DNA from 3 places in the Streptomyces sp. UC4497 genome. Region 3 is predicted to be linked to each of the others. Evidence: riboswitches for the same ligand, from Rfam matches in the RefSeq annotation. Region 3 holds a riboswitch; each other region holds the start of a gene.
What was found. A riboswitch is a leader RNA that binds a small molecule or an ion and turns the genes downstream of it on or off. The one in region 3 is predicted to bind cobalamin.

Region 1 (9,877 bases), on a different contig from region 3:
AATCAGTTGTAGAGGACACTGCACTGGTTATGCAACAAGTTGCAAAAGAGATCCGCGCCACGTCGGGCCGCCGCCGGGCGGGCTGGGTTGTAGAGTGCAACGAGCATCCCGAAAGGAACCGCCGTGGCACAGCAAGATCACGCGGCCGACCGCGAGGCGGCCGTGGAGACGATTCAGCGCGAGCTGACCTCGTTCGCCCGGCGCGCGCGGGCCACCGCCGCGCGGATGCACCCGGAGCTCTCGCTCGTCTCGTACTCGCTGCTCGCCCACCTCGACGAGCGGGGCGGCTGCCGCGCCACGGACCTGGCGGCGCACTACGCCCTCGACAAGTCGACGGTCAGCCGCCAGGTGGCCGCCCTCCAGCGGGCCGGCCTCGTGATCCGGCGCGTCGACCCCGACGACCACCGGGTCCAGGTCCTGCACCCGACCGAGGCGGGCGCCGACGTGCTGCGCCAGGTGACCGTCAACCGCCGCCAGATCTTCGGCGACCGGCTGGCGGACTGGCCGGAGGAGGACCTGGAGCGGTTCGCCGACTACCTGGTGCGCTACAACCACGCGGCCCAGGAAGAGGAAAGCGGCTCGTAGGTCGCTCCGGGCCCATGCTCAGTTCGTGGCCCGCTCCGCGCTACCGCGGCGCCCGCACCGTCCGGAAGTGGGTCGTGTTGCGCAGGTGGAAGCCCAGGGCCTCGTACAGCCGGATCGCGTTGGTGTTGGCCGCGCCGGTGTGCAGGAACGGGGTCTCGCCGCGCTCCTGGACCGCGGCCGCGACGGCCTTCACCAGGCGGCCCGCGAGCCCCTTGCCCCGGTGGCCCGGGTCGGTGCACACGGCGCTGACCTCGGTGTATCCGGGCAGGTGCAGACGCTCCCCCGCCATCGCGATGAGCGCGCCGCCCTGGCGCACGCCGAGGTACGTGCCGAGTTCGATGGTGCGGGGCGTGAACGGGCCGGGCTGGGTGCGGGCCACGAGGTCGAGCATCTCCGGCACGTCGTCGGCGGTGAGCTGGACGGCCTCCGGGTCCTGGGCCGCGTCCACCGCGTCGCCGACCATACGCACGCCCTCGAAGTCCACCGTCGCCTCCCAGCCGTCCGGCAGCTCGATGTCGGTGCCGAGCAGCGGCAGGGTTCCGTCGGGGGCGGCGAAGGCGGCGAGGTCCGCCCAGTCCGAGGGCGTGGGGTCAGGCGGCAGGGCGGTCCACGGCGTGACGGCGGTGGGATAGCGCAGGGCCCGGCCGCTGCGCTCGGCGAAGTGCGCGTGCGGGCCGGTGAGCGCGGCGTACGCGGGGTGGTCGAGGGGGTGGAACCCGAGGTCGGGACCGGTGGTGCCCTCGTGCTCTTCGTACGTCTGCGTCATCCGGCGGAACCTTCGAACCTTCTCCTGAGCCACAGCCGCCCCATCCGTTCACGGCGGCCAAAAGACCAGAACCGCCGGAGGCGCCGCCGCATTCCCGGACCCCGCACCACACCCCCGTGATCACGCTTGGCATCCTGGCGCGATGCCGTTCACGTCACTGAGTGATCACGTCGAGTCCCTGCTCGCCACCGAGGAGCCGCTGCCGATCGTCGCGGCGGGCGACCCGGTCCTGCGCCGCCCCGCCGAGCCCGTCGACGGGCAGCTCCCCGACGAACTGCTCGCCCGGCTGATCGCCGCGATGCGGGTCACCATGCACGCCGCGCCCGGCGTGGGCCTGGCCGCGCCGCAGATCGGGGTGCCGCTGCGGCTCGCCGTCATCGAGGACGCGGCGGCCGTGAGCGAGGAGGTGCGCGAGGCACGGGGGCGGGTCCCGCAGCCGTTCCGGGTGCTGGTCAACCCGTCGTACGAAGGTGTGGGGCCGCGGCACGCCGCCTTCTACGAAGGGTGCTTGAGCGTGCCGGGCTACCAGGCCGTCGTCGCCCGGCACGAGCGCGTGCGGCTGCGCGCCCTCGACGAGCAAGGGCGCGCGGTGGACGAGGAGTTCACGGGCTGGCCCGCACGGATCGTGCAGCACGAGACGGACCACCTGAACGGCACGCTCTATCTGGACCGGGCCGAGCTGCGCTCGCTGTCGTCCACGCAGAGCAGCGCGGCAGTGGAACGCTGGGCGCAGCCGACTCCCCAACTCGCCGCTCAGGAGCTGGGGTTCGAGCTTCCCGGGTCCGACTGACCGTCAGCCCATCTCCGGCATCTCACCCTGGGCGGCGGTCACGTCGATGACGGAGAATGCCGCGCCCTGCGGGTCCCCGACCGCCGCGAACCGGCCGAAAGGGCTGTCCACGGGACCGAAGTGCAGCTTGCCGCCCAGGCGTTGGACGGTGGCGACGGCCGCGTCGCAGTCCTCGACGACGAAGTACACATTGACGTACGAAGGGACGTGGGCGGGGAATTCGTCGGTCATCTGCAAGCGGCCCATGGCCGGTTCGCCGTCCAGCATCCAGACGTTGAAGTCCATGTTCTCGTCGGCCATCTTCTGCACGTCGTAGCCGAAGACCTTCGGGAAGAAGGAGTCGGTCCGCCCGGCGTTGCGGGTGTTGACCTCGGCCCAGCAGAACGCGCCGGGCTCGTTGACCTTCTCGAAGCCCTCGTGGGTGTCGGGCTGCCAGACGCTGAAGACGACGCCCGCGGGGTCCTGGGCGGTGACCATCGTGCCGAAGGACGCGACCTGCATCGGGTCCATCATGACGCTGCCGCCCGCGTCCTTGATCCGCTCGACGACCGACTCGATGTCGGCGGTGGCGAGGTACAGGTTCCAGGCGGGGTGCACGCCCTCCGCGCCGGGCATCTGCGGCACGAGCGCCGCGACCCGCTTGCCGTCGGGCGTCCGCGCCTGCGTGTAGTTGCCGAACTCGGCGCTGCCCTCGTCGTAGGTCCAGCCGAACAGCTCCGTGTAGAAGCCCTTCGCGGCCTCCAGGTCGGGGAACATGGCGTCGGCCCAGATCGGCGCGCCTTCAGGACGAGCGGACATGACGCGACACCCTTCCGTCGGTCGCCGGGCACGACGCGGCCCGGCAGGTATGGGACCACGCTAGGCGCGGCGGGCGTGCGGCGCGATCCGGCGGACGCCACTGCGTCCTGCCGGCCCCCGCCCATCGGCACTGCGTCCTACTGGCCCCCGCCTACCGGCGCGTGGCCACGACCAGCCTGCACCGCGGGCTGCCGTCCGGCCGCTCGCCGAGTTCGGACAGCGCATGGAGCGCCACATCGAACCCGGCGCGGTCCAGCTCCCGCCGTACGTCGCCGAGCCGGAACGGCCGGTAGTACATGACGAACGGGGGCCGCCACACCGCGTTGCGCACCCGCATCGCGCCGTCGAAGCCGAGCATCGCCCAGTAGCCCAGCGAGCCGGGCCCCATCGGCGCGGGCAGCGGGAACGCGAACTGGCCGCCGGGGCGCAGCACTTGGCACACCTCGGAGAACAGCCGTGGCCACTCGCGCGGCAGGAAGTGCCCGAACGCCCCGAAGCTCACCACCAGGTCGAAGACCTCGCCGAAGGGCAGCGCGAGCGCGTCCGCGCGGACGCAGTCGGCCGTCGGCTCACCGCGCCGCGCGACGTCCAGCATGCCGCCGCTGAAGTCCACGCCCACGGCCCGCCCGACGCCCGCTTCGCGCAGCACGCGCAGGCCCGCCCCGGTGCCGCAGCACAGGTCGAGCCCGGTGTCGTACGGGCCGAGCCCGGCGAGCGCGCGGCCCACGGCGTCGAGCACGACATCCGGGGTACGGAACGGCGTCTGGTCGAATTTCGGCGCCAGCAGGTCGTACCCCCGCTCGACCGAGGACAGCGCCTGAACGGTCAGCTCGCGGAGGGTGGGGCCCTGATCGGTGAACATGGCCGCTCAGCATAGGGCGCGCCGGCCCCGAAGTCGGGGCTTGTCGCGCGGCGGGGTCCGGGTGGTACTGTCAAGGCGGTACATGTGCTCGCCCGTTTCGAGGCGCCGGTACCGAATCTCTTTTTTCAGCGCTTTTGGTGCGACGGCTTTCCCGTCGCCACACAGTGCACGTCATCCCTGGTCAGCGGCTTCTGGCGGGCTCTTCACCCGTCGCCGCGGCACCAGGTTCTCCCCGGCCGCGGGGCGCGCTCGGCCGCCCCTGCCTCTCGCCGGATCCCACCCCTTCCCTGCCCTTGAACGCCTGCCGCCGTACGCCCATCGCGTCCGCGGCTCGGCCCGCGAAAGGACCTGTGATCACCATGACCACGGCCACCACCATGAGCACCACCACCGCCACACCCCAAGAACCCGTCCGCGCCGCCGGCGTCCTCGACATCGGCGGGAACGGGCCCGGTTTCCTGCGGGCGGCCGACCTGATCCCCACACCGCACGACGTCCAGGTACCCGCCCACCTCATCCGCCAACTCGGCCTGCGCAAGGGCGACTTCGTCGAGGGGACGTGCGGCAGGCCGCGCAGCCTCGCGCACGTCGAGACCATCGGTGGCGCCCCGGCGGACGCCACCCGCGGACGCCCGCGCTTCGCCGACCTCACGCCGCTCCACCCCAGCGAACGCTTCCACCTCGAACACCCGGCCGCGGGGCTCGCCGGACGGGTCGTCGACCTGTTCACGCCCGTCGGCAAGGGGCAACGCGGCCTCCTCGTCGCCCCGCCGAAGACCGGTAAGACGGTCCTGCTTCAGCAGCTCGCCGCCGCGTTCGCCGCCAACCATCCCGAGGCCCACCTCATGGTGGTGCTCGTCGACGAGCGCCCCGAAGAGGTCACCGACATGCGCCGCTCCGTGCGCGGCGAGGTGTACGCCTCGACGTTCGACCAGCCGGCGAAGGCGCACATCGCGCTCGCCGAACTCGCGGTGGAGCGCGCCAAGCGCCTCACCGAGCAGGGCCGCGACGTGGTGATCCTCCTCGACTCCCTCACCCGCCTGTGCCGGGCGTACAACAACGCGGCCGCCACCAGCGGCCGCACCCTGTCCGGCGGCGTGGACGCGGCCGCCCTGCACGGCCCGAAGCGCTTCTTCGGCGCGGCCCGCGACGCCGAGGAGGCGGGTTCGCTGACCATCCTCGCCACCGCCCTCGTCGACACCGGCTCCCGCGCCGACGACTACTACTTCGAGGAGCTCAAGAGCACCGGCAACATGGAGCTGCGCCTCGACCGCCTCCTCGCGCAGCGCCGCGTCCACCCGGCCGTCGAGCTCACCCCCTCCGGCACCCGCCGCGAGGAACTCCTGCTCCCCGCCGCCGAGTTGGGCGTCGTCCGCGGGCTGCGGCGCGCCCTGCAGAGCCGGGACCCGGCCGCTTCCTACGAGGCCCTGCTCGACAAGCTGCGCCAGACCCCGGACAACGCCACGTTCCTGCGCCAGGCGCAGTCCACCGTGCCCGCGGCCTGACCCCGCCCCGGATACGTAATACTCGACCCATGAACGCGAGCATTACGCGCCGCGGAGGGGGTCCCCCGATCACCGTCCGGCGGGCCACCGCCCAGGACGCCCGGCGCCTCACCCGTCTCGTGCGCAACTCCGGCGCCTACCGGGACCCTTACGCCTCCATGGTCGCGGGCTACCGCGTGGGCCCGGACTACGTAGAGGCGCACCATGTCTACGTAGCGGTGGATCCGGCCGACGAGCGGGTGCTCGGCTTCTACGCGCTGCTCGCCGAGCCGCCGGAGCTGGACCTGATGTTCGTCGCGGACGAGGCGCAGGGCCGGGGCATCGGGCGGCTGCTGGTGGACCATATGCGGGAGCAGGCGCTGGCCGCGGGCCTCGACCACGTCCGCGTCGTCGCGCACCCGCCCGCCGAGGGCTTCTACCGCTCCATGGGCGCGCACCGCACCGGCACCGTGCCCGCGCGCCCGCCGGCCGTCGCCTGGGACCGGCCCGAACTCGAATTCCCCATTCCCCCGGCCGCCTGAGGGGTTCCGCCCTTGCCCGGCACGGCGCACACTCGTGGGCGTCGGAATGCGGCAAGGAGGCCACATTGGGCAGCAGCCAGGCACACGCCGAGGCGTTCGACGTGACCGTGGAGATCCCACAGGGCTCACGGAACAAATACGAGATGGACCACGATCTCGGGCGGATCCGGCTCGACCGGATGCTGTTCACGTCGACCCAGTACCCCGCGGACTACGGCTACATCGAGGGCACGCTCGGCGGCGACGGCGACCCGCTGGACGCGCTCGTCCTGACCGGCGACGCGACGTTCCCCGGCTGCGTCGTCGAGTGCCGGGCGATCGGCATGTTCGTCATGAGCGACGAGAAGGGCCCGGACGAGAAGGTGCTGTGCGTTCCCGCGCACGATCCACGGCACGACGCGATCCGGGACATCGAGGACATCCCCGAGTTCGACCGCCTGGAGATCACCCACTTCTTCGAGGTCTACAAGGATCTGGAGCCGGGAAAATCGGTCGACGGCTCCCACTGGGAGGGCCGGGAGAAGGCGTACAAGGAGATCCACCGGGCCCGCGAACGTGCTTCGGGGTAGGTAGTAGGGTGGTCGGCGCCGTGGTGCTCGGGAAGACCGGTGACGGCCCTTCAGGGGCCCATTCCGGAGCGGCCCTCGCCACTGTGATCGGGTTTCGGACAGCGACGTCCGGAGCGCGCCGTTCCACCCTGTACGCCACTGGCGGCCGTCGGCCGCTGGGAAGGCCGGAGCGGCGGGCACGCCCGTAAGCCAGGAGACCGGCCGCGGCATCTCACGAAGTGATCCACGAGGTGCTGGAGCGTGATCGACGCATGACCCTGCCCGGGAACTCCCCGACCCCTGCCCTGAACTCCCCTCCCCCTGCCTTCCGTTGGCGCCGCGAGGACACGCTGCGCACGGCCGGCCTGATCGCGGTGATTGCCGCGCTGCACGTCGTCGCGTTCGGCGTGCTGTTCCTGCTCGTCGTCCCCGAGCACTACGAAGTCGACAACAAGGCCTTCGGAATCGGCCTCGGCATCACCGCGTACACGCTCGGCATGCGGCACGCCTTCGACGCCGACCACATCGCGGCCATCGACAACACCACCCGCAAGCTGATGGCGGACGGAAAGCGGCCCGTCTCGGTCGGCTTCTGGTTCGCGCTCGGCCACTCCAGCGTGGTGGTCGCGATGGCGGCGCTCGTCGCGGGCGGCGCGGCCCTCGCGGGCACCCTGATGAACGACGACTCGCGCACCCACCAGGTGCTCGGCGTCGTCGGCACCACCGTCTCCGGTTCGTTCCTGTATCTCATCGCCGCACTCAACCTCGTTGCCCTGATGGGCATTTTGAAGGTATTCAAGGCGATGCGCGCGGGCTCCTACGACGAGCGGAAGCTCGAGGAGCACCTGGATTCCCGCGGGTTCATGAACCGGATCCTCGGCCGCTTCACCAAGTCCATCACCCGCCCCGGCCAGATGTTCCCGCTGGGCTTCCTCTTCGGCCTCGGCTTCGACACCGCGACCGAGGTGACGCTGATGGTGATGGCGGGCAGCGGCGCCGCCGCGGGCCTGCCGTGGTACGCGATCCTGTGCCTGCCGCTGCTGTTCGCCGCGGGCATGAGCCTGTTCGACACACTCGACGGCACGTTCATGAACTTCGCCTACCAGTGGGCGTTCTCCAATCCGGTGCGCAAGGTGTTCTACAACCTCACCATCACCGGTCTGTCGATCGCCGTCGCGTTCTTCATCGGCACGATCGAACTCGTCGGCGTCCTGCACGACAAGCTCGACCTGAGCGACGCGGTGACCGGTTGGATCGCGGGTCTCGACCTCGACAACGTCGGGTACGTGATCGTGGGCCTGTTCGTGGTCGTGTGGGCGGCGGCGATCGCCTACTGGCGCCTGGCGCGGGTCGAGCAGCGGTGGTCGGCGCGGGTGGCCGACGGCGCGTAATTCGGTTGCCGGGGCGCGCGGCCCCTGCTGCACTGAACGCAGCGGGCAACCCCGCGCGCCCCTACCGTGAGGACCGATTCATGCGCTCTGCAGACATGTTCCTTCAGAAGGCCACTGCCCTCTCCCCCAAGGACATGACTGTCAGTGCACACATTGAATCTGGGTATTCTCGCGCACGTCGACGCCGGTAAGACCAGCCTGACCGAGCGGCTCCTGCACACCGCCGGGGTGATCGACGAACTCGGCCGGGTCGACGACGGGAGCACCCGTACCGACTCCCTCGACCTGGAGCGCCGGCGCGGCATCACCATCAAGTCCGCCGTGGCGTCGTTCCCGCTCGGCGACACCCACGTCAATCTCGTGGACACACCGGGCCACCCGGACTTCATCGCCGAGGTCGAGCGGGTGCTCGGGGTCCTCGACGGGGCCGTGCTCGTCGTCTCCGCCGTGGAGGGTGTGCAGGCGCAGACCCGCGTCCTGATGCGGACGCTGCGCCGGCTGCGCATCCCCACGCTGGTGTTCGTGAACAAGGTCGACCGCGGCGGCGCCCGCGAGGCCGCGCTCCTCGACGACCTGCGGCACAAACTCACCCCTGCCGTGGTCCCGATGAACACGGTGCCGCACGGCCTCGGCGGCCGGGACGCGCTCTGCGCCCCCTACGCCGCCCAGGACGCGGAGCACCGCGCCCGCCTGGTCGACGTGCTCTCCGCCCACGACGACGCGCTGCTGGAGGCGTACGTCAAGGACGAGGGGACGGTCACGTACGGCCGGCTGCGCGACGCGCTCGCCGAGCAGACGGCGCGCACCGAGGCGCATCCCGTGTACTTCGGCTCGGCGATGACCGGGGCGGGGATCCCCGCCCTCGTGGACGGCATCACGCGACTGCTCCCTCCCGCCGAGGAAAGGCCCCAACTGCCGCTGTCCGCCAGCGTGTTCAAGGTGGAGCGCGGTCCGGCCGGCGAGAAGATCGCGTACGCCCGCGTGTTCACCGGGACCCTGCGGGTGCGCGAACGGCTCGCGCTGCCCGGTGGCGGGGAGGACCGAGTGACGTCCGTACGCGTCTTCGCGGACGGCGCGGACACACCACGCACGGAGGCGGGCCCCGGGCAAGTGGCGCGCCTGTGGGGACTCGGCGGTGTGCGCGTCGGCGACGACCTCGGCGAGCCCCACGTCCCGGTCAAGGAGCACCACTTCGCTCCGCCGACGCTGGAGACGGTGGTCGACCCGGACCGGCCGGGGCTGCGCGGCGCCCTGCTCGCCGCGCTCACCCAGCTCGCCGAGCAGGACCCGCTGATCGGCCTGCGGCAGGACGACATCCGCCAGGAGATCTTCCTGTCGCTCTACGGCGAGGTGCAGAAGGAGGTCGTACAGGCCACGCTCGCCGAGGAGTTCGGGCTCGACGTGACGTTCCGGGAGTCGACGCCGCTGTGCGTCGAGCGGCCTACGGGTTCCGGCGCGGCGTTCGAAGCCATGAAGGACGACGGGAACCCGTTCCTGGCGACCATCGGCCTGCGGGTCGATCCGGCGCCGATCGGCTCGGGCATCGCGTTCCGGCTCGGGATCGAGCTCGGCTCCCTCCCCCTGGCCTTCATCAAGGCCATCGAGGAGACCGCGCACAGGACGCTGCGCCAGGGCCTGCTCGGCTGGCAGGTTACCGACTGCACGGTGACACTGACGCGCTCCGGCTACGCGCCGCGGCAGAGCCACGCGCACGCCGTCTTCGACAAGTCCATGTCGAGCACGGCGGGCGACTTCCGCGGACTGACCCCGCTGGTCCTGATGAGCGCACTCGCCCGCGCGGGCACGGCGGTGTGCGAGCCGATGCACCGCTTCCGCCTGGACATCCCGGCCGACCTGTACGGGGCGGTGCTGCCGGTGATCACCCGGCTGCGGGCCGTGCCGACGGGGCAGCACACGGACGGCGGGGCATGGACCACGGTCGACGGGCTCATCCCGGCGGCACGGGTGCGCGCCCTGGAGCAACAACTGCCGTCCCTCACCCGGGGCGAAGGCGTCCTTGAGGCCTCCTTCGACCACTACGCCCCGGTCCGCGAGGACACACCGCGCCGCTCCCGCACGGACCACGACCCGCTGCACCGCAAGGAGTACCT
Region 2 (9,877 bases), 150 kb from region 3:
GTCGGCGTGTGCGGCGCGCTCTCGGCGCGCGGCACCTCGGCGAGCGCTGCGCGCGCCGCTTCGGCCGCCTCGCGGTAGCTGTCCCGGGACCTGGTCATCGCGTCGAGCGCCTCGGCGTACTTCGTGACCATGTCCTGCGCGTGCGTCAGCTCCTCGTCGGGCGTGAGCAGATGCCAGCCGTCGCGCAGGCGCGTGAGGGCCTGCTGCGCCTCGTCGGTCAGCGGCCGCGGGAACGCGGTGAACTCCCGGATCCGGTCGATCAGTTCGGTCGGCTCGCTGCCGTCGAGGAATACGCTGCGCACGGTGAAACGGTCCGCCACATAGTCCGGGTGCGGCGGCGTGGTCGGCAGCACGACGCCCCCGCCGCGCGGCATGCCGGCCTTGAAGTCCTTGCGCAGCCCGAAGTCCACGATCTGCGCCTGGTCGGGCGTCGCCCGGTGCTCGATCACCCGGTGCTGCAGGCTCGGCGGCAGATACTGCGTGATCGACCGCTGGCCGCGAGCGTCCGGCGTCATCGCCTCATGGATGACGACATGCACGTACCAACTGGAGCGCGAGCAGTCCTTGAGGAGGCGGCGCAGCGCGTCGTCGTCCTTGGGGAGGTGGTTCGGGACACGGAGGCGCAGCCCCGCCACCGTGTCGTGGTCCCAGGGCACCCGTTCGCTGTCCGGCCAGAACATCGGCGCAGGCGACGGCCAGGCCAGCTCCCAGGCCCGCTCCGCCTCCGCGGCGAGAATCCAGGTGACGCCTTCGGAGTCCTTGGCGCGGGTGTCGGGGTCGTACGTCGTGAGCTGGCCGCGCACGGTGACGTTCTCGGCGACGCGCCAGCGCGCCTCGAAGACCCGGCGGGCGCCGGGGCCTGGCCCGGCCTCCTCCGCGCGCGGGTGCAGCACGGTGGACCGCGCCGCGTCCTCGGGGTCGAGGTCGAGGAAGTCGTCGAGCACACCCGCCGCCTTGAGGGCGATCAGGTTGCGCCGGACGTCGCGCTCGGGGTCGGGCCCGAGGTGGCGTCCGCGTCCGAGCCACACGGTGTCGGGGACGGGTGTCGGGGTTGAGTTCTTCTTCGCCATGGAGTCGTTCTGTGAGTGATCGGGGCGCGACCAGTATGGGTCCGTGGGCGCGCGGGGGCCAGGGCAGGGTGGTCCGGTGTCGGGATTGTCGCGCGTGCGTGCCCGATTCGCCCCTCGTGTACCCCGGCGTGGCGCGTCCGATCCCGTACGCTCGCCGAATGGCCAGGTACTACGACGTGCACCCAGCAAACCCGCAAGCGCGCCTGATCTCCGCGATCGCCGACGGCATCCGCGACAGCGCGCTCGTCGCCTACCCCACGGACTCCTGCTACGCGCTCGGCTGCCGGCTCGGCAACCGGGCGGGAGTCGACCGGATCCGCACCATCCGGCAGCTCGACGACCGGCACCACTTCACACTGGTCTGCCAGGACTTCGCCCAGCTCGGCAGGTTCGTCCAGATCGACAACGACGTGTTCCGCGCCATCAAGGCGGCCACGCCCGGCAGTTACACCTTCATCCTGCCCGCGACGCGCGAGGTACCGCGGCAGTTGCAGCATCCGAAGAAGAAGACCGTGGGCGTGCGGATCCCCGACCACGTGGTGACGCAGGCCCTGCTCGCCGAGCTCGGTGAGCCGCTGCTGTCCAGCACGCTGCTGCTGCCCGGCGAGGAGGAGCCGCTCACCCAGGGCTGGGAGATCAAGGAGCTGCTCGACCACCAGGTGGACGCCGTGGTGGACTCCGGCGACTGCGGCACCGTGCCCACCACGGTCATCGACTTCTCCGGTGGGGAGGCCGAGATCGTACGGCGCGGGGCCGGGGACACCGAGCGCTTCGAGTGACACGGGTCCAGTGAGGCCCGGGTGGCTCAGCGCGGCGACGTCGTGCCCAGGTAGCGGATGTGCGGGCGGGCGCCGGGGCGGGTGACCTCGGCGCGCACCCCGTACACGTCGGCGATCAGTTCCTCGGTCAGGACGTCGCCCGGCTCCCCGGCCGCCACCACCCGGCCCTCGCGCAGCACGACGACCCGCGCGCAGTAGGTGGCGGCGAGGTTCAGGTCGTGCAGGGCGACGACGGACGTGATGCCCAGCGTGCCGATCAGGTCGAGGAGTTCGAGCTGGTGCTGGATGTCGAGGTGGTTGGTCGGCTCGTCGAGCAGCAGCTCGCGCGGCTCCTGCGCGAGCGCCCGCGCGATCTGCACCCGCTGGCGCTCGCCGCCGGACAGCGTGTGCCACAGGCGGTGCGCCCGGTCGCCGAGTCCGCTGCGCTCCAGGGCGGAGCGCACGGCCGCCTCGTCCGCCGCCGACGCGGGCTGCCAGGCGCGGCGGTGCGGGACCCGGCCCAGGCGTACGACGTCGGCGACGGTCAACTCGACCTGGGCGTCGGACTGTTGCTGCACCATGGCGATGCGCCGCGCGGCCTGCCTGCGGCCCACCGAGGCGAGCGGGTCACCGTCGAGCGTGACGACGCCGCTGTCCGGGGCGAGCACTCCGGACAGCAGGCGCAGCAGGGTCGACTTGCCCGAGCCGTTGGGGCCGAGGATTCCGGTGACGGTGCCGGGCTCGGGTGCCACGGACACCCCGTCGAGCACCAGCGCGCCACCCGGCGACCACGACACACGCTCCGCGCGCAGCCCCGCCGTCACCGCACACCCCGCCCGCGGTACAGCACCAGCACGAACGCCGGCACACCGATCAGCGATGTCACCACACCCACCGGAACCTCCTGCGGTTCGAGCACCGTCCGCGCCACCGTGTCCACCCACACCAGGAACACGGCTCCCGCGAGCGCCGTCACCGGCAGCAGCCGGGTGTGCCCCGGACCGACCAGGGCGCGCGCCGCGTGCGGCAGCACCAGGCCGACGAAGCCGATCGCGCCGGCCGCGCTGACCAGGGCCGCCGTGAGCAGCGCCGTCACGCACAGCAGCACGATCCGGGTACGGGCCACCCGCACCCCGAGGGTGGCCGCCGCCTCCGCGCCGAAGGCGAACGCGTCGAGGGTGCGCCCGTACGCCAGGCACACCACGAGCGTGACGGCGAGCACGGCCAGGCACAGCCACACCTCGGTCCAGCCGACCCCGCTGAGTGAGCCGAGTAGCCAGAACAGCACGCCGCGCGTCGTCTCCGCGTCCGCAGAGGTCAGGACGACGAACGAGGTCAGCGCCGAGAACAGCTGCATCGCCGCGACGCCGCACAGCACCACCCGGTCCGTGCTGCCGCCCAGCGTGTGACTGAGCACCAGCACCAGCGCGAACGAACAGACGGCGCCGACGAACGCGCCACCGGAGACCGAGATGGCGCCCCCGCCAAGCCCGAGCACGACGACGAGCACGGCCCCGGTCGACGCGCCCGACGAGACACCGAGCACGAACGGATCGGCCAGCGGATTGCGCAGCAGCGCCTGTAGCACCGTGCCGCACACCGCGAGCCCCGCCCCGCACACCGCCGCGAGCAGCGTCCGCGGCAGCCGCAGATTCCATACGATGCCGTCCCGGATCGGCGAGAGGTCCGAGGTCGCGAGGCCCATCCGGTCGCCCACCGCGGCCCACACGTCGCCGACCCGGATCTGCGCGGGACCGATCGTGATGGCGAAGGCCACGGAGGCGCACAGCGCGGCGATGGCGGCCGCCCAGGCGAGCGTGGCGCGCAGCGAGATCCGGGAAGAGGCCTTCGCGGGCGCCGCCGTCACCGCGGGCGCCGGAACCGTGCGAGCCGTCACTTGGCGAGGCCGAACTCGCGCAGCCCCGCGGCGACCTGTTCCACGCCGTCGACCGTGCGGATGGTCGGGTTCATGGCCTGTCCGCTCAGGCGCACGTACCGCTTCTTCTTCACGGCGGTCATGTGCTTGGTGACCGGGTTGGACTCCAGGAACTTGATCTTCTGCGCCGCGGACTCCGCCGACTGCGAGCGGCGCGTCAGATCGCCGATCACCAGCACGTCCGGATCGCGATCGGCGACCGTCTCCCAGTTGACCTGCGGCCACTCCGCGCGCGTGTCGTCGAAGACATTGCGCGCCCCGAGCTCCTTGGTGACGACGCCGGGGGCGCCGCAACAGCCCGCCATGTAGGGCGAGTCGGAGTTGGCGAACCAGTAGAGGACGTCCACGCCGTGCGCGTCGACCCCGGAAGTGGCCTTGCGGACCCGGGACTTGAGCTTGTCGATCAGCTTCTCGCCGCGCTCCTCGACGTCGAAGACGCGCGCGAGATCGCGGATCTCGCCGTACACGACGTCGAGCCCCAGGCGCTTGGTCCGCTCCCCGTCCCCGTCGCCGCCGTTGTCCTTGCCGACGCAGTCGCTGGGGGAGAGGTACGTGGGCACGCCGAGCTTCTCGAACTCCGCGCGCGGCGCCACACCGCCCTTGCCGAGGGTGTACGTGAACGAGGCCGCGGCGAAGTCCGGTTCGGTGCCGAGGACCTTCTCGAACGACGGGTAGCGGTCGGCCAGGCGCGGCACCTTCGCGTTGGCCTTCGCCAAATCCTTGGGGACCGGGTCGGTCCAGGTACCGGTGCCGACCATCCGGTCCTCGAGGCCGAGCGAGAGCATGATCTCGGCGGAGCCCTGGTCGAGGGCGACGGCGCGACGCGGGGCGTGCTCGACCCGCACCTTCTCGCCGCAGTTGTCGAGCGTGACACCGCCGCCCTTGTCGGCACCGTCCTCGGTGGCGGCGGTCGTGCCGCACCCGGTGAGCAGCAGGGCGCCCGCCAACAGCGGGGCGCATCGGCGGAGTTGACGTGCGAACAGCACGGAAGTTCCTTCGCGTCCAGGGCTCATACGCGGAGCCGGCCTACGGTCCGCCCCCATGCCACGCGGCACTGGAGGCCGCCAGCAGGTCTTCGGACTCGGGGTCGTCCGCGCGAAGCGCCTTCCCGGGTCGATGTGCCGACCCAGTGGCAGTGGCTCCGCCCGTCACCCTCACCGCTGCGCGTCAGTTCCGGGTTCGCACCGGATTCCCTGACCCGTGTGCGTAGAAAAACACACAAAGGTACGACTGGCTCGGCGAAACTATCACGCGCAGGCGATCGTGGTCCCGGCGGCAGTGTCGGAACCGGTCAGCGGCCCTCGTTGAGCGCGTCCACCGCGCCCTGCGCGTCCCCGATCGTCGCGTAGTCCACGGCGACGAAGTTCACCGGCCTGCCGCGCTCGCGTTCGCAGCGGTGTGCCCGGTCGAGGACGTAGCGGCGGGCGTTGACCTCGCCGGCGTCGATGCGGCTGCCGCCGTTGTTGGTGATGAAGTGGTTGAGGAGGAACAGCCGTTTGTCGTCGCCGCCGCGGTGGGGGACGCAGCTCATCTGGTCCGGGGAACGGAAGGAGAACGGCGTCTCCATGCCGTAGCGGTAGAAGTTGCGGTACCAGGGGGCCGGGCCGTCCGCCTTCTCGGCGAAGACGACCAGGCGCCGGCCGCTGTCGATCATCTCGCCGAGCGTCGGCCAGGGCTTCGCCGGATCGGCGTCGGGACGGCGGACCAGCTTGTCCAACCCGGCCTGGCGGAAGGCCTTTCGGGTGTCCTCGGCGGAGATCGCGTCCTGGACGATCAGGGTGACCACTTCGTTCGGGTGGTCCTTCATCCAGTCGCCGATCTCGCGCAGCGTCGGCACCAGGGAGATCGCCCCGGCCCTGCACACCGCGTGGCACAGCCACAGCCCCTTGCGCGGCGGATTGATCCGGTTGACCGCGGACCGCACCAGCGCCTGCTGCTCGGCCGTGAAGTCGGAGTCGTCCAGGCGTTCGGTGATCTCCTCGGGGGTCTCCCAGCGGTAGGTGTCCAGCTGCATCGCGCGCACCCCATGGTCCAGCTGTGTGCTGATGGGCGGGTCCTGCAGCGGCCCGATGAAGTTGTCGGCCGTCGTCGACATCGCGTTGTGCGAGGTCAGATAAGCGACCTCGTCGTAGGGCCGGTCGCACAGCTCGGTGCTGCCCTCGCACTCGCGGGCCGCCGCGGGGGAGGCGGCCAGCGGCATCAGCACCATCCCCGCGACCGCCAGGCACGTCGCCCCGAACCCCAGGCCGACCGCCCGCCGCGGCGACCCGAGCCGCTCCCGCGCCACCCGCGGGACCCGGCCGGCGAGGCCGGTCCTCATGAGCAGACCGACACCCGCGAGAAGCGCCCCCGCGAGCACGGGGACGAGCGCGGCCCACAGCGCGGTGCCGGTGAGATGGCCGACGGCGGCGCGCTGCACGTCGTCGACGAGACGGGTGAGGCTCGGCGGCCACGAGTCGGGAGGCGCCACGAGCTGCCCGTCGGTGACCAGACGCGTCACCCAGGCGGCCAGCGCGGCGAGCACCCCGCCCGCCACGAGCGGGATCCCGAGCAGGATCAGGCGGCGCCCCGGCTGCCGCGGACCGAGCAGCCACAGCGCCGTGAGGGACAGCAACAGCAGCACCGTCGCGACGACTTCGAGCACCCCGAGGCCGACCGCCGTGTACGGTCGCGCCTCGTGCAGGCCCGAGAGATCGTTGCCGGACGCCTCGAGGGTGTCGGTCAGGTCCCAGGTGCCGCCGTCGACGAGCGTCCGGAGCTGGGCCGCGGCGCCCTGGACGCGGTCCGTGACGGTGGCCGGGGCGACGGCGGCGAGCGCGGTGCCGACGTCCCCGTCCGCGAGCGCCGTCTCGACCTCCGGTCGCAGGCCCGCGCGCTCCCCGGCCGGTACGAGGGCGAGCAGCGTGTCGGCGACGCGGCTCGCCTGGTCCTGCGTCAACGGCAGCTGCGGCAGGCCTTCGGGCGCCCGCCCGGCGGCGAGTTCGCGCACCTCGTCGGCGAGTGTCGCCCGGAACCGGTCGAAGTCGGGCTCGGAGCGGTTCTGGACGCCCGCGACGAGATCGCCGAAATAGGTGTGCGCGAGGCCGTCGAGATTGGCGAGGACCGGGCGCAGGTCGACGACGAGGCGCAGGTCGTCCCGGTCGCCGTTCAGGTAGCCGACCACCGCGTCGATCTGCTGCCGGGTCAGGTCGCGCAGCGTGTCGGGCGGCAGGACCAGCTTGATGTTGGAGGTGATCTGGGCCTCCGGCACCGCGAGCCGTGCCAGCAGGTCGCGGGTGACCGGGGAGGCCTCCGGGTCCACCAGAACCTCGTTGTAGAGCCGGTCGTAGGCGTGCTGCTCGTCGAGGACCGCCGCGTGGAAGCCGGGGTCGAGCAGCGTGCCGCGGACGGTGGCCGTGACGCACACGGTCAGCGTGGCGACAGCGGCCACGACGAGGGCCACCATGCGGAGCAGCGTATGGAGCGTGCCCTTCTCCATGGCGTCGACGGTACCGGTCCCGGGGCCGTCTCAGTAGTCGAGCGGGTCCCTGCTGATGGGGCAGGTCATGCAGTGGCCGCCGCCGCGACCCCGGCCGAGCTCGGCGCCGACGATGGTGATGACCTCGACGCCCGCCTTGCGCAGCAGCGTGTTCGTCTGGGTGTTGCGGTCGTAGGTGAAGACCACGCCGGGTTCGAGGGCGACCGCGTTGTTGCCGCTGTCCCACTGCTGGCGCTCGGACGCGTAGACGTCGCCGCCCGTCTCGATCACCTGGAGGTCGCCGATGCCGAGGGCCTTCGCGACGACGTCGGTGAACGCGGCAGAGCCCTCGTCGGTGATCTCCAGGCCCGGCGCCTTGTCGCTGGGGCGCAGCGAGAACGTGTGCACCGCGTCCATGATCTTCGGATAGAGCGTGACGATGTCGCGGTCGGCGAACGTGAAGACGGTGTCCAGGTGCATCGCGGAGCGCAGCTTCGGCATCCCGGCGACGATGACGCGCTCGGCGGCGCCGCGCTCGAAGAGGGAGGCCGCGACCTGCGTGATGGCCTGCCGCGACGTGCGCTCGCTCATGCCCATCAGGACGACGCCCTTGCCGACGGGCATGATGTCGCCGCCCTCGAAGCTCGCCTGCCCCCAGTCCTGTTCGGGATCGCCCCACCACACGGTGGAGCCCGCGAAGTCCGGGTGGAACTGGTACACCGCTTTCATCAGCAGCGTCTCGTCGTGCCGCGCGGGCCAGTACAGCGGATTGAGGGTGAGGCCGCCGTACAGCCAGCACGTGGTGTCGCGGGTGTAGAGGGTGTTGGGCAGCGGCGGCATCAAGTACTCGCGTACGCCGGTGGATTCGCGGGCCAGGGACACGTACGGGGAGCGGTAGTCGTCGGGCAGGTCGGTGGTGGCGAGCCCGCCGATGAGGTACTCGGCGAGCTGCCGGTCATCGAGATCCTCCAGGAACGCCCGGGTGTCGTCGATCAGGCCGAGCCCGACCTGATTGGCGACGATCTTCCGGTCCAGGAGCCAGGACTTCGCCCCCGGGAGCGCCATCGTCTCCGCGAGCAGCTCGTGCAGCTCGACGACCTCGACGCCGCGCCCGCGCAGCTTGTTGACGAAGTCGGCATGGTCGCGCTGGGCGTTCTCCACCCACATCACGTCGTCGAAGAGCAGATCGTCCGCGTTGGTCGGGGTCAGCCTGCGGTGCGCGAGCCCCGGCGCGCATACGAGGACCTTGCGCAGCCGGCCCACCTCGGAGTGGACGCCGTACGGAGCGGGAGCGGAGCTGTCGGGGTCGGTCACGGGGAGCCTCCCGGGGCGGGGGTGGGACGGGACGGTCACAGGCTGATCCAGCCTGCGGCCAGGGCGACGATGCCGATCACCGCGCCGATGACGGAGACGGCGAGGATGACGAACTCACGCGGCGAGAACAGGCGGCGGCCCTGCTCGCGGCGGGCCATCACGAAGAGGATGGTGGCCGGGGCGTAGAAGATCAGCGAGACGAGGACGAACTTCAGCCCCGCCGCGTACAGCAGGAACGCCGTGTAGATCACGGCCACCCACGCGATGGTCAGCTCACGGTTCGAGGCGTGGCCGCCCGCCGTGAGCGGATCGGGGCGCATGCCGATCTTCGCAGCGAAGCCGGCCGCGAGCAGATACGGGATCAGGGAGAGGGCGCTGGTCAGGTCGAGGGCGAAGTTGAACGCGTCGTCGGAGAACGCGGTGACGACGAGCACGACCTGGGTCAGGATCGTGGTCATCAGCAGGGCGGGCACCGGCACGTCCGCGGCGTTGGCGCGCCGCAGGAAGCGAGGCATGTCGTCGTCCTTCGCGGCGACGAACAGCACCTCGGCGGCCATCAGCGTCCAGGCCAGATACGCGCCGAGCACGGACACGATCAGCCCGACGCTGATGAAGACCTTGCCCCAGGTGCCGACCGCCTCCTCCAGGACGCCCGCCATGGACGGCTGGCGCAGCTCGGCGATCTCGCCCATCGGCATGATCCCGTAGCTGACGATCACGACGGAGGCGAAGATGGCGAACACGCTGAGGAAGCCGAGGATCGTGGCCCTGCCGACGTCCTCGCGGCGCTTGGCGTGCCGCGAGTAGACGCTGGCGCCCTCCACGCCGAGGAAGACGAAGACGGTGGCCAGCATCGTGCCCTTGACCTGGCTGAACAGGGAGCCGGCGTAGTCGGCGCCGCCCCAGTTCTCGGCGAACACGCTCGGGTCGAAGAAGACGAGCGCCAGGATCACGAAGACGATGATCGGCACGACCTTCGCCACGGTCACGATCCTGTTGATGGCCGCGGCCTCCTTCACGCCGCGGCGGATCATCAGGAAGAACGCCCACAGGCCCACGGAGGAGAGGATCACCGCGAGCGCGGTGTCGCCCTCGCCGAGGCTGGACCAGATCGTGCCGACCGTCGACATGATCAGCACCCAGTACGTCACGTTGCCCACGCACGAGCTGGCCCAGTAGCCGAAGGCGGAGAAGAAGCCCACGTACTCGCCGAAGCCCGCCTTGGCGTAGGCGTAGACGCCCGCGTCCAGGTCGGGCCTGCGCATGGCGAGGGACTGGAAGACGAAGGCGAGCATGAGCATGCCGGTACCGGCGATCGCCCAGGAGATGAGCGCCCCCGCCA
Region 3 (9,877 bases):
GCCCGCCAGAAGACCACCGAGGTCGCCACCCTCGCCAAGGGCCTGACCCGGGGAACCGGCGTGGTCGCGGCCGAACTCGCTGCCAATCGCGCCGCGTTGAATTCCCGCGCCACCTCGCCCATCACGCGCGATCCGGCGGTGCGGAGCCGCGCCGCCGCCGTCACCGAGAACGACGCGCGCCGCTCGCAGCCGTACGCCGAGCGGACCGCCGCCCAGCGGGCCCTCCTGAACCTGCCGCTGCTGCCGACCACGACCATCGGCTCGTTCCCGCAGACCGGCGAACTCCGCGCCGCCCGCGCCGACTTGCGGGCCGGGCGCATCGACACCACAGGGTACGAGGACCGCATCAGGAACGAGATCCGTGAGGTCGTCTCGTTCCAGGAGAAGGCGGGCATCGACGTGCTCGTGCACGGCGAACCCGAGCGCAACGACATGGTCCAGTACTTCGCCGAGCAGCTGAACGGCTACCTGGCGACCCAGCACGGTTGGGTCCAGTCGTACGGCACCCGCTACGTCCGTCCGCCAGTCCTCGCGGGTGACATCTCCCGCCCCGAGCCGATGACCGTGCGCTGGACGACGTACGCCCAATCGCTCTCCGACCGCCCCGTCAAGGGCATGCTCACGGGTCCTGTCACCATGCTCGCCTGGTCCTTCGTCCGCGACGACCAGCCCCTTGGTGACACCGCCCGGCAGGTGGCCCTCGCCCTGCGCGACGAGGTCAACGACCTGGAGACGAACGGGACTTCGGTCATTCAGGTCGACGAGCCCGCACTGCGCGAGACACTGCCGCTGCGCGCCACCGACCACGCGGCCTACCTCGCCTGGGCCACCGAGGCGTTCCGCCTCACCACCAGCGGCGTGCGGCCGGACACGCAGATCCACACCCACATGTGCTACGCCGAGTTCGGTGACATCGTGCAGGCCATCGACGACCTCGACGCCGACGTCATCAGCCTGGAGGCCGCCCGCTCCCACATGCAGGTCGCCCATGAGCTCGCCGCTCACGGCTACCCGCGCGAAGCCGGTCCGGGCGTGTACGACATCCACTCGCCGCGCGTTCCGAGCGTCGACGAGGCAGCCGCCCTGCTGCGTACGGGACTTGAGGCCATCCCCGCCGAGCGGCTGTGGGTCAACCCGGACTGCGGGCTGAAGACCCGCGGCTGGCCGGAGACCCGCGCCTCCCTGGAACACCTCGTGGCCGCCGCACGCACGGTCCGTGAGGAGCTCGGGAGGACCGCGCCCTGACGCGCGACCCTGCAGGCCTTGCCCCTGGTGCCTGCGTCGGCATCAGGGGCAAGGCGCGCACCGGCCTACATCAGGCGGTCGGCGCGTACGTGCGCTTTCCCCGCCGGTACGCGATCTCGCCGAGCGCGATGTCGCAGAGCATGAACGCGGCGAGCGGGATGCCGAGCAGCGGCACGAAGTAGCCGAGCAGCGCGATCACCACCATCAACGGCACCACGACGTACGGCGGCACGTGCTGCCAGGCTCCGCGCGGGACGGGCCGCCCGAAGGCGGAGCCGCGCCCGCGCTGCCACCACATGCGGTACCCCCACACGATGAGGAGCACCACCGCCAGGGCGAGGGCGGCGAGGGCGATCTGGTTGACGAGGCCGAACAGGTTGCCGGTGTGCAGGTCGATGCCCCAGCGGGACAGCTTGGCGAGCACCGGGTAGTCCGCGAACCGCACCTCGTCCGTGACCTCGCCGCTCGTCGGGTCGACGGCGACGGCATCCTGCTTCTCCGGCCAGCTCCGCTGGATCTGCTGGACCACGTACGCCGAGGAGGAGTCGGCGGGCGGGACGATCTCCACGGGGTTCGAGAGGCCTTCGGCGCGGGCCGCCTTCAGCACCGCGTTCAGACCGACGTCACCACCGCCCTTCTCGGCGCCGGCCCCGCCCATGTCCATGCCTTCCATGCCCTCCATACCGGCCATGTCATGGCCGGCGTGTTCACCGCCTGGAGTCACGGTCGCGGAGACGGTCGGGGTCGTCTGGCCGAGCGCGGCACGCAGGTCGGTGATGTTCGCCCCTGCGTACGTCGACCAGGTCAGGCCCGTCGCGGACAGGAAGAAGAGGCCGAGCGCCGCCCAGACACCCACCGATCCGTGCAGCGACAGGGTGCGCCTGCGGCCGGTCGCGCCGCGGATCGCGCGACGGGAACGGCGCCGGGAGAACCAGAGGACGAGGCCACCGCCCGCGATCACCCACATCCAGCTCGCCGCGAACTCGCTGTAGAGACGGCCCACTTGGCCGAGGTGGAGGTCGCGGTGGAGCTCGTCGATCCAGGTGCGCAGCGGCAGCGCGCCCGTCGAGCCGTACTGTTCGAGGGCGCCGCGCACCTCCCCGTTGTACGGGTTCACGAACACCGCGAGCGTGTAGTCGGCGTCGACTCCCGGCACGCCGGCGAGCATGACTCGGGTCGTCGCCCCGGCCTCAGGGGAAGGCCGTACCGCGCTGATGTCTCCTTCCGGATGTGCCTTGCGGGCGGCGGCGACCTGATCGGCGATCGGCAGCTCGGACTTGCCCACGGGGACGTTCAGCTCATGGGCGTACACGATCTTCTCGGCCTGGAACGAGCCCGCGTAGAGCAGGCCCGTGACCGCGGCGACGAACAGGAACGGGGCGACGAACACCCCGGCGTAGAAGTGCAGTCGCAGCACCAGCGGGCGCAGCGACGCCCAGGTCGACCGGTCGGCGGGCGGCGACGGCGGTGCGTGCCGGCTCTCTTCCGCTGGGCGCGGTTCAGAGGTGTCGGAGGTTTCGGAGGTGATGGACAACGTGGTCCTCCAGTTTCGGGCAGCACGGAGTCCGGGCGCGGGCCGTTCGGCCCTGGGCGCATCCGGATCCGGTGCGTTGCATGGGGACTCGACCGCGCGGGCCCGCTCGGGGTGTGCGCACGGCCGACGCCCGAGGGTGCGGCGCAGCCTCGGGCGAACCGGCTGTCGTCAGGCGACAGCGTTCCCTGCAGGCGGGCCCCTGGAGGTGATCGTGTCGGCGAGAAGGAGGTCACGGGGCGTACGATCGCGCCGCGTGCGGCGGACCTGGACGCGCGGCCGGTGCGGCGGAGCCGGAAGGCGGAACGGGAGCCTCAGGGGCGCGACGAGCCGACCGACGACGGACCTCGCGATGCGGAACGCGGCCTGCTCGCCGTACGCGAGCCAGAGGCCGCTCAGCACGGCGGCCAGCAGGTGGGCCACGAGCATGCCGGACGGTGACATGCCGCCCATGTCATGACCGTGCGACTCCATCTCGGGCATGTTCGCCATGCCGGCCATGCCGGCCATGCCGTGCATGCCGCTCATGCCGCCCATGGGGTCGGCCGGCATGGAGGCCGTGGGCACACGGCACAGCACCTGGTCCAGCCACCGGCCTGCGACGGAGCCGCCCGACGCGGCCGGGTGCGCGAGGACCTGCGCCCACGAGAAGAAGAGGTGAAGTGCCGCCTGTGCGGCCACGGCAAGGCCCACGACCGGCAGGAGTCCACGCTCACGCCCGGCCGGCACACAGGCCGCACCACCGATGACCACGAGGCCGGTGGCCAACGCCCACCAAGGCACGGTGTCACCGGACATCAGCGTGTGCGCGAGAGCTGTAAGCAGCACGCAGACGGCCGCGAACACCGCGGCCCGTCCGGCGCGGGCACCCCAGCCTGTAGTCATGGCGGTCCATCTTGGCATCCGCCGACCGGTGATCACCGGCAGGTGGTCAACTCCCCCACCGTCCGCCCGCTTTTGCTTCACCTTTGCCTTTCGCCCACCACTGCGTACTATCGCCAGGTCATCGCCGCGACGGGAGACAGGAAGCCGGTGCGAATCCGGCACGGTCCCGCCACTGTGACCGGGCAGCGCGAGCCAGCACTGCCCGGGAGTCAGGTCACTGGCCCGTCGCGGGCTTATTCCGAGGAGCGCGGACTCCGTAGGAGGCTTCACGTGTACGACGGTCCATGCCGTCCCCCTTCCCTTTCTCTCCCCCGGGTGCGACGACGGCGCTTCGTCGTGCGCTTCGGGGCCGCCGTCGTCGCGCTGTCGGCGACGGTGCTCGCCGCCGGCTGCGGCCCGTCCGGGTCGGCCGCCGAGCGCGCCGGCGGCCCGCAGTCGTCCATCACCAAGGGCTTCCCCGTCACCATCGACAACTGCGGCGTCAGGACGACGTACGACAAGCCGCCTTCGCGCGTGGTGACCATCCATCAGCACCCCGCCGAACTCATGCTCTCCCTCGGCCTGAAGGACCGCATGGTCGGCACGGCGTTCCCCGACTCGGCCGTCCTGCCGAGCCTGCGCAAGGACTACGCGTCGGTTCCGAAGCTGTCCGCGAGGGCGCCCTCGTTCGAGAAGGTCCTCGAAGCCGAACCCGACTTCGTCTACGGCGGTTATTCCAGCGCGTTCGACGAGAAGGAGGGCCGCTCCCGCAAGGCGTTCGCCGACGCGGGCATCGACACGTACCTCAACCGCGAGTACTGCGGCGAGAAGAACGTGACCATGCGGGACACCTACGCCGAGATACGCACCATCGGCAAGATCTTCGGGGTCCCCGACCGCGCCGACGCCCTCGTGTCCGACCTCCGCGACCGGGTCGAGAAGGCGCGCGCCGCCGTCCAAGACGAGCCGCACGTCCCCGTGTTCGTGTACGACAGCGGCGACAAGTCCGCGTTCACCGCGGGCGGCAAGAGCCTCTGTACGCAGCTGATCCACGAGGCGGGCGGCCGCAATGTCTTCGCCGATCTGGACGACGTGTTCGGCGACGTCTCCTGGGAGCAGGTGGTCGACCGCGGACCCGAGGTCATCGCGATCTACGACTACGCGGGCGACAAGAGCGTGGAGCAGAAGAAGCGGTACCTGCTCTCGCAGCCCGCGCTCGCGGACGTACCCGCCATCAAGCACAAGCGGTTCGTCGTGCTGCCGTTGACCGCAACTCTGGTGGGTGTCCGGTCGGCGTACGCGGTGGAGGGTCTGGCGCGCGGACTGCACCCGGAGAGCTTCAAGTGACGGCGTCCGTCGTGGGTGACAAGGTTTCGGCGGACCAACGACCAGGCGACAAGCGACCAACTGGCGGGCGACGAGGGCACATTGGGCAGGGCGCGAGACTCACCGCCACCCTGGTCCTGCTCACCGCGCTGCTCGCCGTCTCGCTCACGGCCGGGCTCGCCATCGGCTCGGTGCATGTGCCGCCCGGTGAGGTGTGGGGCATCGTGACGCACGCGCTCGGCGCCGACTGGTGGGGTGACGCGGACTGGTCGCGGGCGCGGGAGACGATCGTGCTCGACGTGCGGGCGCCGCGTGTCCTGCTCGGCGCGGTGACCGGGGCCGGTCTCGCGGTCGTCGGCACCGCTCTGCAGGCACTGGTACGCAATCCGCTCGCCGAGCCGTACCTTCTCGGTGTCTCCTCCGGCGCCTCGCTCGGCGCGGTCGCGGTCCTCGTGTTCGGGGTCGGTGTGTTCGGGGCGATGTCGCTGTCGGCGGCGGCGTTCGCGGGCGCGCTCGGTGCGCTCGTCCTCGTCTACGCCACCGCACGCACCGGCGGCCGCATCACGTCGAGTCGCCTGATCCTGTCCGGTGTGGCGGTCGCGTCGATTCTCAGCGCGCTGCTCAACCTGCTGCTGCTCACCACGGACCGCGGCAACGAGGCACGTACGGTCCTCGCCTGGACGCTGGGCGGTCTCGGCGGGGTGTCCTGGAACTCACTGTGGCTGCCGGGACTTGCCCTGCTCCTCGGGATCGGCGTCCTCATGGTGCAGGCGCCGAACCTGAACCTGCTGCTCGCGGGCGAGGAGGCCGCCACGACGATGGGCCTGGACGTGGCGCGCTTCCGTGCCCGCATGTTCGTCCTGGTCTCGCTCGTCACCGGTGTGCTGGTGGCGGCGGCCGGGCCGATCGGCTTCGTCGGCCTGATGCTGCCGCACATCGTGCGCCTGCTCGTCGGCGGCGACCACCGGCGCGTGCTGCCGACGGCCGCCCTCGGCGGGGCGGTGTTCCTCGTGTGGGCGGACATCGCGGCGCGGACGGTCGCCGCGCCCATGGAGATCCCGGTCGGTGTGCTGACGGCGCTGTGCGGCGGCCCGTTCTTCCTGTGGCTGATGCGACGGGATGCCCGGCGCAGGAACGCGGGAGGTGTCGGATGACGGCGGCCGAGCTCGACGTCGAGGGTGTCACGCTCACCGCGGGCGCCCGGCGGCTCGTCGACGACGTCTCACTGACCGCCCGCCCCGGCGAGACCATCGGCCTCGTCGGCCCCAACGGCAGCGGCAAGTCCACGCTGCTGCGGGCCGTCTACCGCGTACTGCGCCCGGACGCGGGGACGGTGCGGGTGGACGGCGCCGACGCGTGGGACCTGCCGGTGCGCCGGCTCGCCCGAACCGTCGCCGCCGTCGTGCAGGACGCCGGAGCCGACGTGGACCTGACGGTGGGCGAGGTCGTCGCGATGGGGCGCGCCCCGCACAAGCGCCTGCTGGCGGGCGACACGGCCGAGGACGCCGAACTGATCGAGGCGGCGCTCGCCTCCGTCGACGCCACCGACCTCGCCCACCGCCCCTTCGACCACCTCTCCGGCGGCGAACGCCAACGCGTCCTCATCGCCCGGGCCCTCGCCCAGCAACCGTCCCTGCTCGTCCTGGACGAACCCACCAACCACCTCGACATCCGCCACCAGTTGGAGATCCTCTCGGCCCTGCGCCGCCTGCCCACCACGGTGCTGGTCGCCCTCCACGACCTCAACCTTGCCGCCCACTACTGCGACCGCCTGTACGTACTCCGCGCCGGCGAGGTCGTCGCCGCGGGCCCACCGGGCGATGTGCTCACACCACGACTTCTCTCCGAGGTCTACGAGGTGTCCGCCGAGGTCGCCGTCCACCCGCGAACGCGTCGGCCGCAGGTGACGTATCTGCCGAGCGATGAGGGAGGCGTTGGATAGGGCGATCCGTGCGATTCGGGAATCCAAGGGGATGCCGGAGGCGTTCGGTCGATAGCCGGTCCCACTCCAGCCCGTCCCCCTCCCCTGCTTCGTCCAGGAGACCTCTCTCATGTCAGAGCCACAGATCGACGCCCTCGTGTTCGACGTGCTGGGCACGCTCGTCGACGAGCCCGCCGGAATCCGCGCCGGCATTCGTCGACTCGCCCCAGCCATCGACGACACCGACGTCGAGAAGCTCCTGGCGCTGTGGCAGCAGCACGTCGAGCGCGAGCAGCAGCGCGTGCTCGACGGCGGGCGGCCCTACCTCGCGAGCGACGCCCTCGATCTGGAGTCCGCCCGGCTCGTCGCCGATGCCGCCGGGGTCGACGATCCGGCCGCGGTGGCGGAGTTGGCCCTGGCGGGGCGCAGGCTCCCGCCGTGGCCGGACACGGTGGCGGGACTCGCCCGGCTCGCCGAGCGGTATCCGTTGATCGGGCTGTCCAACGCGAGCCGGACGGCGCTGCTCGGCCTCAACGCCCACGCCGGGCTGCGCTGGCACCAGGCGCTGTCCGCCGAGGACGCCCGCTCCTACAAGCCGGACCCGGCGGTCTACCAGTTGGCGGTCGCCGTCTCCGGACGACCGCCGGAGCGGCTCCTGATGGTCGCCACGCACGCCTGGGACCTGCGCGCGGCGCAGGCGCTCGGCCTGCGCACCGCCTACGTCGCCCGTCCCGTCGGTGATCCGCCCGCCCCCTCGGACCGGTTCGACCTGTACGCCGACGATCTGGCCGGGCTCGCCGCTCGGATCGGGGCGTGAGGGCAGGGGCCTGGTTCAGGTGTGCGGCAGGAAGTCGGCGATCTGCCCCGCCACGACGTCGGGGACGAGTGACGGCGCGAAGTGCATCTGGCCAGGGAGCGTCGTGTACGTGACCTGCGGCAGCGCCGTCGCGAGCCGGTCGAGGGTCTCCGGCATCGGCTGCCAGGTGTCGGCGCCCCGCATCAGCAGGGTCGGGACGGTGACGTCGGACCAGCGATCCACGTCCGCCGAGTCGGAGATCAACGATTCGAGGTCGCGGCACCAGCCGGGCGCCTCATCGGGCTCGGCCGGTACCGTGTCTGTTTCCGTGTCGTTGGCGTCGGAGTCGGAGTCGCCCGCGTCCATCAAGTCCAGGAGCGCGGCCGGGATGCGGGCCACCTTCTCGGCGAGCAGCCGGTCGGCGCGCCGCTGCTCCCCCTTCGCGGTCAGCTCCTGGAACTCCTCCAGTACGGGGGCCAGTTTGTCGCCCACCGCGAACAACGGCGGCTCCCACAGCACCAGTGAGCGAATCGGCAGACCGGCTGCCGCCGCGTGCAGGGCGACGTTTCCGCCGTAGGACATGCCGACCACGTGCACGGGGCGGCCGATCTTGGTGATGAGTGCGTCGAGATCCGCCACTTCGTCGGCGAAGCTCTTGGGTGAGCGGCCCGGTCCGCTCGGGGCGTAGCCGCGGCGCACGGGCGTCCACACCTCGTAGCGGTCCGCGAGGAGTTCGGCCACCGGCTCCCAGGAGTGCAGCCCGCCGCCGGAGCAGTGGACCATGACCACGGGCGGTCCCGAGCCGAACTGCCGGTAGGCGATCGCCGTACCGTCCAGGGACTCGATTGACGCAACTGGCCCGAAGACGGACTCGGGTGACTCGAACTCGCTCGACATGGCAGGACCGTCGCACGGCCCGTCGGGAACGGTCCACTCAATTTCGCAGTTCGCGAGAGGTGCGGCGGCAGGTGCACGCGGCGACACGGCCCACTGCCTCGCTCCCCCGCCGCCCCCGTGGGTGACACTGAACCGACCACACGGAGCAGAGAGGTTGGATCATGACTCACGCGGTTGTCGCAGGGCTCGAGAAGATCCGGGGCGACCTGGCCGATCTCTACCGGGACCTGCACGAACACCCGGAGCTGTCACTCCAGGAGACACGGTCGGCCGAGCTGCTCGCGCGGCGTCTGCGGGCCGCAGGTGTCGACGAGGTCGTCGAAAACGTCGGCACGACCGGCGTGGTCGGGGTCGTGCGCAACGGCGAAGGCCCCGTGGTCATGCTGCGCGCCGACTTCGACGCGCTGCCGGTGGAGGAGAAGACCGGCCTGCCCTACGCCAGCGTCGCCCGCGCGGTGGACCACGAGGGCAAGGACGTGCCGGTGATGCACGCGTGCGGGCACGACATGCACGCGGCGTGTCTGGCCGGGGCGGCGACCCTGCTGGCCGGCGCGCACGACCAGTGGAGCGGCACACTGCTGCTGGTCTTCCAGCCCGCGGAGGAACTCGGGTGCGGCGCCCGCGGCATGGTCGACGACGGGTTGTTCGAGCGTTTCCCCACACCTGAGGTCGTGCTGGGCCAGCATGTGGGGCCGCTGCCCGCCGGGTTCATCGGCCACGGCAGCGGTCCGGTGATGGCCGCTTCGGACTCCCTCGATGTCACCCTGCACGGACGCGGCGGGCACGGTTCCCGCCCGGAGGCCGCCATCGACCCGGTCCTGATGGCCGCCCATGTGGTGACCCGGCTGCAAGGTGTCGTCGCCCGCGAGGTGCCTCCGTCCGAGACGGCGGTCGTCACGGTGGGCCGCATGCAGGCCGGCACCAAGGACAACATCATTCCCGACGCCGCCGAGCTGGGCATCAACATCCGCTCCACCACGGCCTCCACCCGCGAGCTCCTCCGCTCGGCGACCGAACGCGTCGTGCGGGCCGAGGCCGTGGCCGGAGGTGCCACGCGCGATCCCGACCTCACCTGGACCGGGAGCGTCCCCGCCCTCGTCAGCGACCCGGATGCCACGGCCACCACGCTGGCCGCGTTCGCAGGCCACTTCGGCGAGCAGCGCATCATCCCCATGCCGCCGGTCAACGCCAGCGAGGACGTGGGTGTGTTCGGCGACGCGATCGGAGTGCCGACCGTCTTCTGGTTCTGGGGCGGCCTCGACACCGAGACCGTCGTGGCCGCCCTGCGGGACGGCAA

Region 1: linked by a shared signal. The riboswitch ahead of nicT (Nickel transporter NicT) and the one ahead of ACYSUO_RS01080 (ABC transporter substrate-binding protein) in region 3 are both predicted to bind cobalamin.
Region 2: linked by a shared signal. The riboswitch ahead of ACYSUO_RS00365 (ABC transporter substrate-binding protein) and the one ahead of ACYSUO_RS01080 (ABC transporter substrate-binding protein) in region 3 are both predicted to bind cobalamin.

Annotation. Positions count from the first base shown of each region.
Region 1 covers NZ_JBTYHB010000010.1:72,836-82,712, reverse strand. The annotation lists gene ACYSUO_RS16270 (MarR family winged helix-turn-helix transcriptional regulator) at 124-585, shown strand; gene ACYSUO_RS16265 (GNAT family N-acetyltransferase) at 626-1,351, opposite strand; gene def (peptide deformylase) at 1,494-2,141, shown strand; gene ACYSUO_RS16255 (VOC family protein) at 2,145-2,939, opposite strand; gene ACYSUO_RS16250 (class I SAM-dependent methyltransferase) at 3,091-3,801, opposite strand; gene rho (transcription termination factor Rho) at 4,161-5,306, shown strand; gene ACYSUO_RS16240 (GNAT family N-acetyltransferase) at 5,336-5,827, shown strand; gene ACYSUO_RS16235 (inorganic diphosphatase) at 5,893-6,396, shown strand; cobalamin riboswitch at 6,401-6,616, shown strand; gene nicT (Nickel transporter NicT) at 6,648-7,766, shown strand; gene ACYSUO_RS16225 (GTP-binding protein) at 7,911-9,877, shown strand, end outside.
Region 2 covers NZ_JBTYHB010000001.1:101,605-111,481, reverse strand. The annotation lists gene ACYSUO_RS00385 (hypothetical protein) at 1-1,070, opposite strand, end outside; gene ACYSUO_RS00380 (L-threonylcarbamoyladenylate synthase) at 1,229-1,849, shown strand; gene ACYSUO_RS00375 (ABC transporter ATP-binding protein) at 1,876-2,652, opposite strand; gene ACYSUO_RS00370 (FecCD family ABC transporter permease) at 2,649-3,662, opposite strand; gene ACYSUO_RS00365 (ABC transporter substrate-binding protein) at 3,722-4,777, opposite strand; cobalamin riboswitch at 4,814-5,003, opposite strand; gene ACYSUO_RS00360 (PI-PLC domain-containing protein) at 5,056-7,242, opposite strand; gene ACYSUO_RS00355 (arginine deiminase) at 7,273-8,535, opposite strand; gene ACYSUO_RS00350 (basic amino acid/polyamine antiporter) at 8,571-9,877, opposite strand, start outside.
Region 3 covers NZ_JBTYHB010000001.1:251,673-261,549, forward strand. The annotation lists gene metE (5-methyltetrahydropteroyltriglutamate--homocysteine S-methyltransferase) at 1-1,245, shown strand, start outside; gene ACYSUO_RS01070 (PepSY-associated TM helix domain-containing protein) at 1,316-2,779, opposite strand; gene ACYSUO_RS01075 (hypothetical protein) at 2,948-3,661, opposite strand; cobalamin riboswitch at 3,760-3,901, shown strand; gene ACYSUO_RS01080 (ABC transporter substrate-binding protein) at 3,932-4,987, shown strand; gene ACYSUO_RS01085 (FecCD family ABC transporter permease) at 5,068-6,120, shown strand; gene ACYSUO_RS01090 (ABC transporter ATP-binding protein) at 6,117-6,908, shown strand; gene ACYSUO_RS01095 (haloacid dehalogenase type II) at 7,018-7,704, shown strand; gene ACYSUO_RS01100 (alpha/beta fold hydrolase) at 7,720-8,580, opposite strand; gene ACYSUO_RS01105 (amidohydrolase) at 8,742-9,877, shown strand, end outside.